2 regions of the Dactylosporangium sp. CA-152071 genome follow, and region 2 is predicted to be linked to the other one. Evidence: riboswitches for the same ligand, from Rfam matches in the RefSeq annotation. Region 2 holds a riboswitch; the other holds the start of a gene.
What was found. Region 2 has a riboswitch for thiamine pyrophosphate ahead of thiS (sulfur carrier protein ThiS). Riboswitches for the same ligand answer to the same signal wherever they lie in the genome.
Positions count from the first base shown of each region.

Region 1: another riboswitch for thiamine pyrophosphate. It lies ahead of ACQEVZ_RS34070 (ECF transporter S component); the one in region 2 lies ahead of thiS (sulfur carrier protein ThiS).

Region 1 covers NZ_JBNJMZ010000001.1:7,564,628-7,570,624, reverse strand. The annotation lists gene ACQEVZ_RS34085 (ArsR/SmtB family transcription factor) at 1-137, shown strand, start outside; gene ACQEVZ_RS34080 (hypothetical protein) at 183-830, shown strand; gene ACQEVZ_RS34075 (acyl-CoA dehydrogenase family protein) at 1,264-3,180, opposite strand; TPP riboswitch at 3,333-3,439, shown strand; gene ACQEVZ_RS34070 (ECF transporter S component) at 3,514-4,080, shown strand; gene ACQEVZ_RS34065 (ABC transporter ATP-binding protein) at 4,098-5,396, shown strand; gene ACQEVZ_RS34060 (energy-coupling factor transporter transmembrane component T family protein) at 5,393-5,997, shown strand, end outside.
Region 2 covers NZ_JBNJMZ010000001.1:7,969,794-7,975,790, reverse strand. The annotation lists gene thiD (bifunctional hydroxymethylpyrimidine kinase/phosphomethylpyrimidine kinase) at 1-490, opposite strand, end outside; gene ACQEVZ_RS35970 (thiamine phosphate synthase) at 487-1,002, opposite strand; gene ACQEVZ_RS35965 (thiazole synthase) at 996-1,742, opposite strand; gene thiS (sulfur carrier protein ThiS) at 1,810-2,016, opposite strand; TPP riboswitch at 2,015-2,125, opposite strand; gene thiO (glycine oxidase ThiO) at 2,151-3,203, opposite strand; partial or broken gene thiE (thiamine phosphate synthase) at 3,473-4,090, opposite strand; gene ACQEVZ_RS35945 (aldo/keto reductase) at 4,103-5,077, shown strand; gene ACQEVZ_RS35940 (hypothetical protein) at 5,151-5,591, opposite strand; gene ACQEVZ_RS35935 (hypothetical protein) at 5,764-5,997, shown strand, end outside.

The DNA.
Region 1 (5,997 bases), 410 kb from region 2:
TGCGCGTCCTGCGCGGCGCGGGCGTGGTGCGGGGCTCCCGCCGGGGCCGCGAGATCGCGTACGCGCTGACCGACGACCACATCGCCCACATCGTCGCCGACGCCGTCTCCCACGCCCGGGAGTCGACCGGCTCCTGACCGCCACACAGTGCGGTCACAGCGCCTGTCCGTCAGGCTGGAACGGTGAAGCTCTATGCCGACCGTGCCCCCACCGCCCTGCGGCAGTTCCTCACCGACGTGTTCGTGGTCGCGTGGGTCTATGTCTGGGTCAGGCTGGGGATGACGCTGTTCGACCTCATCCAGAAGCTGGCGGTGCCCGGGCAGAAGCTCGAGAGCGCCGGGACCGGGCTGGCCGACAACCTCAAGGGCGCCGGCGACAAGATCAACGGCGTGCCCGGCGTACCCGACTCGGTCGCCGCCCCCTTCACGAGCGCCGCGAACGCCGCCCGCTCCCTCGCCGACGCCGGCCACCAGCAGCAGCAGATCGTCAACGACCTGGCCTGGATCCTGTCGGTCCTGATGATCGCGGCGCCGGTCGCGATGCTGGTTCTGGTGTGGCTGCCGCTGCGGATCCGCTGGATCCGCCGGGCCGGCTCGGCGGCCCGGCTGCGCAACGCCACCGCCGGCCGCGACCTGCTGGCCCTGCGCGCCCTGGCCACCCAGCCGCTGGGCAAACTGGTGAGGATCGACCCGGAGATCGCCGCCCTGTGGCGCAGGGGCGACAAGCAGGCGGTCGAGGCCCTCGCCACCCTGGAGCTCCGCAGCCTCGGCCTGCGACCTGCGGTGACATCGCTCGGTGAGCGCCCTGCTACCCGCCTGGAGATCAATTAGGCGCGGTGGAGTAGCGTGTTGGTGAAGCGGAACGCCGACGCGCCGCCCGGCTCGGTGCCAGCCTCGGGTCGCCCCGAGCCCGGGCCTAGGTGGAGCGACGACGCCCCGCTCGCAAGCCGCCCGCCCGCGCGCGGGACACGGGCGTGGCGGCCCGCCTCGTGCGCGGGCTGATCGCAAGCAGCCCGGCCGCACACGCGAGGCACGGGCATGGGTGGCGGCCTGCCTCGGCGCGGCTTGATCGCAAGCGGCCCGCCCACGCACGCGAGACACGGGCGGTCAGCCGGGTCTCCGGCTGACCGCCGCACGCGCGGGAAGCCCGCACACGTGGGAAGCCCGCACACGTGGGACGCCCGCACACGCGGGAAGCCCGCACACGCGGGAAGCCCGCACACGCGGGAAGCCCGCACACGCAGGACGCCCCCACGCGTGGAGGTCAGAAGCGGCGGCGGACGTCCTCCGCGGCCGACGCGCCCGGCTCCCAGTCCGCGAGCCACGGGCCTGCGGCCGCGGGCGGGATGATCCCCTCCTCCAGGGACAGGTAGCGGCCCGCGATGACCCGCTTCGCGGCGGCGGACTCGATGGCGTCGGCGTTGTCCCACAGCTCGCGGAAGAGGGCCTCGGCGCGCAGGGTGGCCTGGCGGCAGAACAGGTCGGCGAGCTCGACCCCTTCGGGCCGGGTCGCGCGCTCGCTGCGGGCCTTCACGCACGCCGCGGACATCGCGAACAGCTCGGCGCCGATGTCCACGACGCGGCCCAGGAAGCCCTGCTTGTGTTCGAGTTTGCCCTGCCAGCGGGCCATGCCGTAGAAGGTCTCGCGGGCCAGGCGGCGAGAAGCGCGCTCGACATAGCGCAGGTGCTGGGCGAGCAGGCCGAACTCGCTGTAGCCGGACGGCAGCTGGCCCTTGCCGGCGACCAGGGTCGGCAGCCACCTGGCGTAGAAGCCGCCGGCCCGGCCCGCGGCCTTGGCCTTCGCGCCCAGGCCGGCGTCGGGGTCGATGATGTCGCCGGCGACGGAGAGGTGGGCGTCGACGGCCTCGCGGGCGATCGCCAGGTGCATGATCTCCGTCGAGCCCTCGAAGATGCGGTTGATCCGCACGTCGCGGAGGATCTGCTCGGCCGGGATGGGGCGTTCGCCGCGGGCGGCCAGGGAGTCGGCGGTCTCGTAGCCGCGGCCACCGCGGATCTGGACCAGCTCGTCGGCGACCTTCCAGGCCAGCTCGCTCGCGTACAGCTTGACCAGCGCGGCCTCGATGCGGATGTCGTTCTGGTCGTCGTCGGCGAGGCGGCAGGACAGCTCCAGCATCGCCTCCATGCCGTACGTGGAGCCGGCGATGAACGCGATCTTCTTCGCGATCGCCTCGTACGAGCCGATCGGGCGGCCCATCTGGACCCGTTCGGCGGCCCACTCACGGGCGACGTTGAGGCACCACTTGCCGGCGCCGACGCACATGGCGGGCAGCGACAGCCGGCCGGTGTTCAGGGTGCTCAGCGCGATCCGCAGGCCCTGCCCCTCACCACCGATGACGTTGGCGGCGGACACCCGCACGTCGTGGAAGCGCGTCACGCTGTTCTCCAGGCCGCGCAGGCCCATGAACGCGTTGCGCCGCTCGATCGTGACCCCGGGCGCGTCGCCCTCGACCACGAACGCCGTGATGCCGCCCCGGTGCCCCTCGGAACGGGGTACCAGCGCCATCACCACGAACAGGGTCGCGAGAGTGCCGTTGGTGGCCCACAGCTTGACCCCGTTGAGCAGGTAGTCGCCGTCCCCGGTCGGCACGGCGGAGGTGCGCAGGTTCGCCGGGTAGGAGCCGACCTCGGGCTCGGTCAGCAGGAACGCGGACACCTCACCGCCGGCGAGCCGGGGCAGGAAGCGGGACTTCTGCTCATCGGTGCCGACCAGCTTCAGCGGCTGCGGCACGCCGATCGACTGGTGCGCCGACAGCAGCGCGCCGATCGACGGGTTGACCGACCCGACCAGCGCGAGGGCGCGGCAGTAGTCGAGGTTCGACAGCCCCAGGCCGCCGTACCTGGTGTCGATCTTCATCCCGAAGGCGCCGAGCGAGCCCAGGTCGCGGAGCACCTCATCGGGGATGCGCGCGTCGCGTTCGATCTGCTGCCCGTCGACGCTGCTGATGTACGAGTGGAGCTTCGCCAGGAACTCCTGGCCTTCGGTGGTCTGCTTGTCGGCCGGCGGTGGGTCGATCAGGTCGAGGCGGAAGCGGCCGAGGAACAGCTCCTTGCCGAAGCTCGGCTTGCGCCATTCCTGCTCGCGGCTGGCCTCGATGACCTTGCGCGCCTGTTTCTCCGTGTGCGTACTGCTAGCGGTTGGCGAGGAAGCGACCTGCGTCATTGCGGCACCCCCAGGTGTCAGTCCAGTACCGACCAGGCTATTACCCGCCAGTAGCGAAGGCCATGCCTCGCCGGAGAGGATCAAGCGCCGTGATTTTCATGACGGGAACCTACGAGTGGGAAACGTTCACTGTTACCGTCGGGAAACAACTTCACATCCGACAGGGGAGCGCACAGCGCTGAGAGTGCGGCGAGCAAGCCGCAGACCCTCGAACCTGATCTGGGTAATGCCAGCGCAGGAAGCTCGGTCACCTCAGGCCACGCGCCACGTCCGCACCCGCGGGCGTGGCGTCGCGTCTCCTTCTGGCTCACCCCCGGACCAGGAGGCACCGAAATGGAAACCCGTTGGCGGACCGTCGACATCATCGTCGCGTCGGTCATCGCGGTGGCGTTCGCCGCCGTGTTCTACGCATGGAACAACCTGTGGAGTGCCATGGAGAGCGTCGCCCTGCCGTGGCGCGCGTTCATCTACGGCGTGTGGCTGATCCCGGGCGTGCTCGGCCCGCTGGTCATCCGCAAGCCGGGCGCCGGGCTCTACACCGAGTTCGTCGCGGCGCTGGTCTCGGCCCTGTTCGGCTCGACCTGGGGCCTCGGCGTGCTGCTGTCCGGCCTCGTGCAGGGCGTCGGCGGCGAGTTCGGCTTCGCGTTCACCGGCTACCGCAGCTTCAAGCTCGGTAACGCCCTCGTCGCCGGCGCCCTCGCCGGGGGCGGCGCGGCCCTGCTGGACCTCAACATCTACTACGGCGCGTTCAGCAACACCGACAAGGCCCTGTACGCGGCGATCGTCATGGCCAGCGGCGCGGTCGTCGCCGGCGCCGGCTCGTGGGCGCTGCAGCGCTCGCTCGCCACGACCGGCGTCCTGGACCGCTTCCCCTCGGGCCGCGAGCGGGCCGCCGTCTAAGCACCGTCGAAGCAACAGTGAGCACCGTCGAGTTCAAGGGATTCGGGTGGCGGCACGCCGGGCGCAAGGCCTGGGCGGTCCGCCACTTCGACCTGCGGATCGAGCACGGCGAGCGGGTCCTCCTGGCGGGTGCCTCCGGCGCCGGCAAGAGCACCCTGCTCGCCGCGCTCGCCGGCCTGCTCGCCGAGGACTCCGGCGAGCAGGAGGGCGAGGTGCTCGTCGACGGCGCGCCGGCCCGGCAGCGCAGGGCGGGCACCGGCATCGTCTTCCAGGACCCGCAGACCCAGCTCGTCATGAGCCGCTGCGGCGACGACGTCGCGTTCGGCCTGGAGAACCGGGGTGTGGCCCGCGACGAGATCTGGCCGCGGGTCGACGCCGCCCTCGCCGCCGTCGGCTTCCCGTACGACCGCGACCGCGACACGGCTCAGCTGTCCGGCGGTGAGCAGCAGCGGCTCGCGATCGCCGGCGTGCTCGTGTCGCAGCCGCGGCTGCTCCTGCTCGACGAGCCGACCGCCAACCTCGATCCGGCGGGTGCGCAGCTGGTACGGGCAGCGCTCGCGAAAGCCCTGCACGACGTCGACGCCACCATGATCCTCGTCGAACACCGCCTCGAGGACGCGCTGACCCTGGTCGACCGGGTGGTCACGCTGGGCGAGGAGCAGGAGCCGGTCGTCGTGCCACACCGTCCCGGCTCCGGTCCCGGCCCGGTCCTGCTGACCGCGGAGCGGCTGGCGCTGCGGCACACCGGCAACGTCGTCGACGAGGTCGTCCGCGCCGGCGAGGCCCTCGTCGTCGAAGGCCCCAACGGCGCCGGCAAGTCGACCCTGGCGCTGCTGCTCGGCGGGTTGACGAAGCCGGCGAAGCCCGGCCGGGTGCACGCCCCCGGCGAGCGGCGGCCGCCGCACCGCTGGCGGGCCTCGAAGCTCGCCGGCCGGATCGGCTCGGTCTTCCAGAACCCGGAGCACCAGTTCGTCACCTCGACCGTCCGCGACGAGCTGCTCCTCGGCGGCCGCGACCCGAAGGTCGTCGACGACCTGCTGAGCCGGCTGCGTCTCGACAGGCTCGCCCTCGCCAACCCGTACACCCTGAGCGGCGGCGAACAGCGCAGACTCAGCGTCGCCACGGCCCTCGCCGCCGCCCCGGACCTGCTGATCCTCGACGAACCGACGTTCGGGCAGGACCCGCGGACGTGGCGGGAGCTGGTCGACCTCCTCGCGGACCTGCGGGACGAGGGCCGCGGCCTGGTGATCGTCACCCACGACCGTGACCTCGTGCGGGCACTCGGCGACCGCCGGCTGCGGCTGGACCGCGCATGACCGCCTGGCTGCGCCGTCGCGACGCGACCGCGAAACTGCTCGCGGCGGCGCTGCTCACCGCCGCCGTGCTGTCGACCGTCGACCCGTTCGTCACCGCGGTCGCGATCGGCGTGGAGCTGGCGCTGCTGCCGCTCACCGGCCTGAGCGCGGCGCAGCTGTGGCGGCGCGGGTGGCCGCTGCTGCTGTCCGCGACCGTCGTGCTCGTCTTCACGGTGCTGCTCGGCGCCCGTACGGGACCGGTCGTCGGCACCGTCGCCGGCTTCGAGGTACACGAGCCGGCACTCGGCTACGCGCTGCGGCTCGTCGCGATCGGCCTGCCCGGGTTCGTGATGTTCGCGACGATCGACCCCACCGACCTCGCCGACTCGCTCATCGCGCACGCGAAGGTGCCGCCCCGGTTCGCGATCGGCGCGCTCGCCGCGTTCCGGCTCGTGCCGCTGCTCACCGACGAGTACCGGCTGATCCGCCTCGCCCGGCGGGCCCGCGGCATCGACGCCGGTTGGAACCCGGTCGCGCACCTGCGGCTCGCGGCGTCGGCGACGTTCGGGTTGCTCGTCGGCGCGATCCGGCGCGGCATCCGGCTCGCCACCGCGATGGAGGC
Region 2 (5,997 bases):
CGGCGAGGTCCTGGGCGGCCTTGATCGCGTCGTCGACATCGGTGACGTCCCGGCCGAGCAGCACCGACGCCTCCCGCAGGTTGGGCGTGACGACGGCGGCGTGCGGGAAGAGCAGGTCGAGGTACGCGCGCTCGGCGTCCCGGGTGAAGAGCCGGTCCCCGGACGACGCGACGAGCACCGGGTCGACGACGAGGCCGGGCAGCCGCGGCGCGTACGACGCGACGAGGGCGACGGTCTCGGGTGTGGCGAGCATGCCGGTCTTGACGGCGGCGACGGGCAGGTCGGCGAGGACCGCGTCGAGCTGCGCCCCGACGAACCCGGGGTCGACGGCGGAGATCCCCCGCACGCCGACGGTGTTCTGAGCAGTGAGTGCGGTGATCACGCTGGTGCCGAAGACCCGGTGCGCGGCGAACGTCTTCAGGTCCGCCTGGATCCCCGCACCCCCACCGGAGTCGGATCCCGCGATCGTGAGCGCGACGGCCGGGGTCACGCCGTCATCAGCTCCTTGACGAACCTCGCGGGGTCGTCGGCGCGCATGACGGCACCCATGACGGCGACGCCCGCGGCTCCCTCGTCGAGGCAGTCCCGGACCCGCGCCGGCGAGTCGACGCCGCCCAGGGCGTACACCGGCAGCGGGACGACCAGCGCCATCCTGGCGAGCGCGGCCAGGCCCAGCGGGGGGCCGTAGCCTGGCTTGGACCGGGTCGGGAAGATCGGCGACAGGGTCGCGAACCCCACCTTCGCCTCGGCCGCGGCGAAGAGCTCCGCCTGGTCGTGGCACTTGCGGTACGCGGCCGTGTCCTCCGCCAGCACGAGCCGGCCCTTGACGCCGTCGAGCATGCCGCGGAGCCGGTCGGCGAGGTCGGCGCGGGCCCCCGCGGGCAGGTCCTGCTCGCCGAGGACGACCAGCCGCGCGCCGCCGTCGATCGCCCGGTTGACGACCTCGTCGAGCGGCCGGTGCGCCTGCCGGCGGTCGGTGAACAGCACCAGCCTCGTCACCATGGCAGTCCCCCCATCGGGCTCGAGGCGGTCGCGTACAGGCGGCGCGGGATCCTCCCGGCGGTGTGCGCGAGCCGGCCGGCCTCGACGGCGAGCCGCATCGCCTCCGCCATGCGCGCGGGGTGTTCGGCGCGGGTGACCGCGGTCGCGAGCAGCACCCCGTCGCAGCCGAGCTCCATCGCCAGCGCCGCGTCGGAGGCGGTGCCGATCCCGGCGTCGAGGATGACCGGCACGGCCACCTTCTGCCGGATGAGCGCGATGTTGTGCGGGTTGCGGATGCCGAGGCCGGAGCCGATGGGCGCGCCGAGCGGCATGACCGCGGCGCATCCGGCGTCGGCGAGGCGCTGGGCGAGGACCGGGTCGTCGGTGGTGTACGGCAGGACCGTGAACCCGTCCTCGACGAGCCGCTCCGCGGCGGTGACCAGCTCGACCGCGTCGGGCAGCAGCGTCTCCTCGTCGCCGATGACCTCCAGCTTGACCCACGCCGTGTCGAACGCCTCCCTGGCCAGGTGGGCGAGCTTCACCGCCTCGGTCGCCGTGTAGCAGCCGGCGGTGTTGGGCAGCACCCGCACGCCGCACCGTTCGACGACGTCGAGCAGCGACGGCGCGCCCGGGTCGAGCCTGCGCAGCGCGACCGTGACGAGCCCGGTGCCGCTGGCCCGGATCGCGGCCTCGAGCGCGGCGTGGCTGGTCGCCCCGCCGGTGCCGAGGATGAGCCGCGACGGCAGGTCCTCCCCGGCGATGCTGAGCTTCGCGCCGTCGCCGTTGCCGGCGGCACTGCTGAGGCCGCTGATGGCGCCGTTGCCGAGGTCAGCCACCTTGGACCGCCGTGAGGACGTCGATGGTGTCGCCGTCGACCGGCCTGGTCCCGGCCCAGTCGGCTCTCGGCACGACGGACCCGTTCAACGCGACGGCGACGCCCCGCGGGTCGGCGACCCCGGCGAGGCCACGGACGACGTCGGCGACGGTCGCGGTGTCGTCCACATCGGCGGCGACCGCGTTGACCACGAGCTGCATACGGCTCACTCCTGACTCCCTGCGCCGGCATGATCCGGATCAGGTTCGACGGTCGGGGGCTGACAGCCCCCCTCTCAGCCCGGTCATACCGGACTCCCGTGGGGTACGAGCTGACCATAACCCCGCCGCGGTCCTCAGGTAAAGCGGCCCACCCCGTACGCGCTGATGTCCACATCCGTCGATCCCTTGGTGACCAGGTCGGCGACGGCGTGCGCGGTGACCGGCGCGAGGAGCACCCCGTGCCGGTAGTGACCGCCCGCGACGTACACGTTCCCGTGCGGGTGCCCTTCGAGCCGGCCGAGAATCGGGGCGTTGTCCGGGGTCCCGGGCCGCAGGCCGGCGAGGGTCTCCGCGAGCGCCAGCTCGGCGACCCCCGGCAGCAGGTCCGCGGCCGGTCGCAGCAGGTCGAGCACCCCACCGGCGGTCACCGTCGTGTCGGCACCGCGCTCCTCCTCCGTCGCCCCGACGACCAGCTCCCCGTCGGCGCGCGGCACCAGGTACACGTGGCGCCCCAGCGCGACGCCCCGCACGACGTGCGTGAGCAGCGGCTCGGCCCCCCGCAACCGGAGCAACTGTCCCTTCACCGGCCGCACCGGCAGCCCGGTCAGCCGCCCGATCCCGATCCCGTTCGCGATGATGATCACATCGTCCCGCAGGCTGGACAGATCCTCGACGTCCCGCTCCACCCACGTCACCGGCAGCCGCTCCGACCGCAGCGCCGCGAGCAGCAGCCGCGGGTCCACCTGATGGTCCCCGGCCGCCTTCGCCCCGCCGCGCACCCGCGGGCTGAGCATCGGCTCCAGCTCCCGGAGCTCCCGCCCCCGCAGCGGCTCGACCGGCAGCCCCGCCCGCAGGTAGTAGTCGACGAGCCGCCGCACCTCGGTGAGGTCGTCCTCGGTGAGCGCGACGAGCAGCGTCCCCTCCGTCCGGTACCCCAGCGGCATCCCGGTCGCCGCGCTCAGCTCGGCCGCGAACCCGGGCCACCGCCGCATCGACTCGAGCATCAGCCCCTGCAGCGCCTCCTCCCCGAAGCTCGCCTCGGCCGCCGGCGCCAGCATCCCCGCCGCGACCCGGCCCGCCCCCCGCCGCGGGTCCCGGTCGTACACGGTGACCTGCTCCCCACGCCGCGCCAGCTCCCACGCGACGCTGAGCCCGACGATCCCTCCCCCGACGATCCCGACCTTCACGCCACCCCTCCAGCCGGACCCTGCCCCGACGCCGCATGCCCACCGGCGTGGCCGGCGCCCAGCGAGCGCGGCAGACCGCCTTCCCCAGACGGACGGAGGCCGTCACCTTCGAACGGGCGGGACCCGCCGCCTCCCCCGGATAAATCCAGACGCAAGCGCCCAGATTTATCCGACATTTCGCTTTTTTCCGGCGAAGGAGTGGCGGTCGAAGCGGTCATGGAATCGGGCGGGGAAGGTGGTGTCGGGAGGGAGGCCGTTGACGGAGGGGCGGCGGCGAGGACGGCGGCGAAGGCGGCGGCCGCCGCGGCCGGGTCGGGGGCGGTGCTCATCGCGCCGACGACGGCGACGGCGTGGGCGCCCGCCGCGAACAAGGTCGCGGCGCGGGACGGGGTGACGCCGCCGATCGCGATGACCGGGACGTCGACCGCCTCGACGACGGCGCGCACGCCGGAAGGGCCGATGGCGGCGGGGAGGCCGGTCTTCGTGGTGGTCGAGTACGCGGGGCCGACGCCGAGGTAGGAGGCGCCGTCGGCGACCGCCTGGCGGGCCGAGACGGGGTTGCGGGCGGTCGCGCCGAGGATCGCGTGCGGGCCCAGGACCCGGCGGGCGGCGGACACGGGCAGGTCGTCGGCGCCGACGTGGGCGCCGTCGGCGCCGGCGGCGAGGGCGATGTGCAGGCGGTCGTTGACGAGACAGACGGCGCCCGCGGCGCGGCAGAGGGCGACGACGCGCAGGGTCAGCTCGTACGCCTCGCGGTCGGTGACGCTGTCCTCGGGCCGGACCTGGACGACGGTGAAGCCGGCGGCGAGCGCGTGCCCGACGACGCCGAGGACGTCGCGGCCGGGCCGGGTATCGGTGATGAGATGAAGTCGTCCTAGCACCGCGATAGTTTTTCAGACATGAAGCAGGTGCGACTTGGCCGGACCGGGCTGAAGGTCTCCGAGATCTGTCTCGGCATGATGAGCTACGGCGATCCCGCGTGGCGTGACTGGGTGCTCGACGAGGAGGCCGCGGACCCGTTCGTGCGGCGTGCCGTCGAGGCCGGGATCACGTTCTTCGACACCGCCGACGTCTACTCCCTCGGCGCCAGCGAGACCGTGACGGGGCGGCTGCTGGCGAAGTACTTCCCGCGCCGCGACGACTACGTGCTGGCCACCAAGGTGTACAGCGTGATGAGCGACCGGCCAAACGACTCGGGGCTGTCGCGCAAGCACATCCTCGCCGGCATCGACAACTCGCTGCGGCGGCTCGGCGTCGACCACGTCGACCTGTACCAGATCCACCGCTTCGACCCGGAGACCCCGGTCGAGGAGACCATGGCGGCGCTGCACGACGTCGTTCGGTCGGGGAAGGCCCGCTACATCGGCGCTTCCAGCATGTACGCGTGGCAGTTCGCGAAGATGCAGCACACGGCCCGGGCCAACGGCTGGACGGAGTTTGTGTCGATGCAGAACCACTACAACCTCGTCTACCGCGAGGAGGAGCGGGAGATGCTGCCGCTCTGCGCCGACCAGGGCATCGGCGTCATCCCGTGGAGCCCCCTCGCCAGGGGGATGCTGGCCGGCAACCGCGGGCGCGGCGACGAGCGGCGCACGACGAGGGCCGCGAGCGACGCGTTCAGCTCCATGTACACCGACGACGACTTCGCCGTCGTGGACGTCAACGCGGAGGTGGCCGGCGAGCGCGGGGTCGCCCCGGCGCAGGTGGCGCTCGCGTGGCTGCTGTCCAGGCCGGTCGTCACGGCGCCGATCGTGGGCGCGACGAAGCTCTCGCACCTGGAGGACGCGATCGCCGCGACCGAGCTGACCCTGGACGAGAAGGAGATCGAGCGCCTCGAGGCGCCGTACGTGCCGCACCCCGTGCTGGGCCACTGAAACGGGCCACTGAAACGGGCCACTGAAACGGCGAACGGCCGGCCCTCGGAGGGCCGGCCGTTCGTGGGCGAACTCAGTTGGAGGCGACACCCAGCGCGGCGCTGCCACCGTCTGTGTGCAGCTGCGTGGCCGAGGCGAACGAGCTGTCGAGGCGCGCCTGCAGGGCCTCGAGCTCGTTGTACTCCGACGCCGACGAGTGCTCCGAGCCCTCCGCGGCGAACGTGTGGTCGGCGCTGGCCTCGTTGTGGTCGTACGAGGTGAAGTCCGACTCCTCGTACTGCGCACCCGACGCGTCCGTGACCGACACGTGGTGACCCTGGTCGAACGACGTCGACTCGGCCGACGCGGAGTCCTGCTCGTACACGCCGAAGTTCGAGTCGTAGTTGTTGTCAGCCGCGTTCACCTCGTGCAGCTGGTTCAGCGACTCGTGGTCCTGACCGGTCTCCACGTGACCGTAGTCGGTGCCGCCGTCGTACCCGTGGTCGCCGCTGTCGCCGCTGTCCCACTCGCTCATGTCAATCCCCCAGCTCGCTGATGTCCGTGTTGCCTTGCTGTCACTCAAGACGTTAGGCGTTCTCGGAAAGCATTGAATCCCCGAAACGTGCCACCGCCCAGCACAGTGCCAGGTAGGCGACAGTCCCAGCCCGGGGCAGGCGCTCCGGGCGCGCCGGATTACGCTGTCGGCCGTGATCGGGCCTCTGGCAGTCGCCGTGTACGTGCTGTCGCTCGCCCTCGCCGCCTGGGCGTTCGTCGAGTTCTTCCGGCACCGCGAGCCGACCCGCCCGCTGTTCCAGGGGCTGGGCGTCGTCGGGCTGCTCGTGCTGGCGCAGGTCGTCGCGCTCGGCATCGGGCTCGCCCGCGGGCAAGGCCCCGAGGAGGGCGGCGAGGTCGTCACCCTCGTCGGGTACATGCTGACGGCG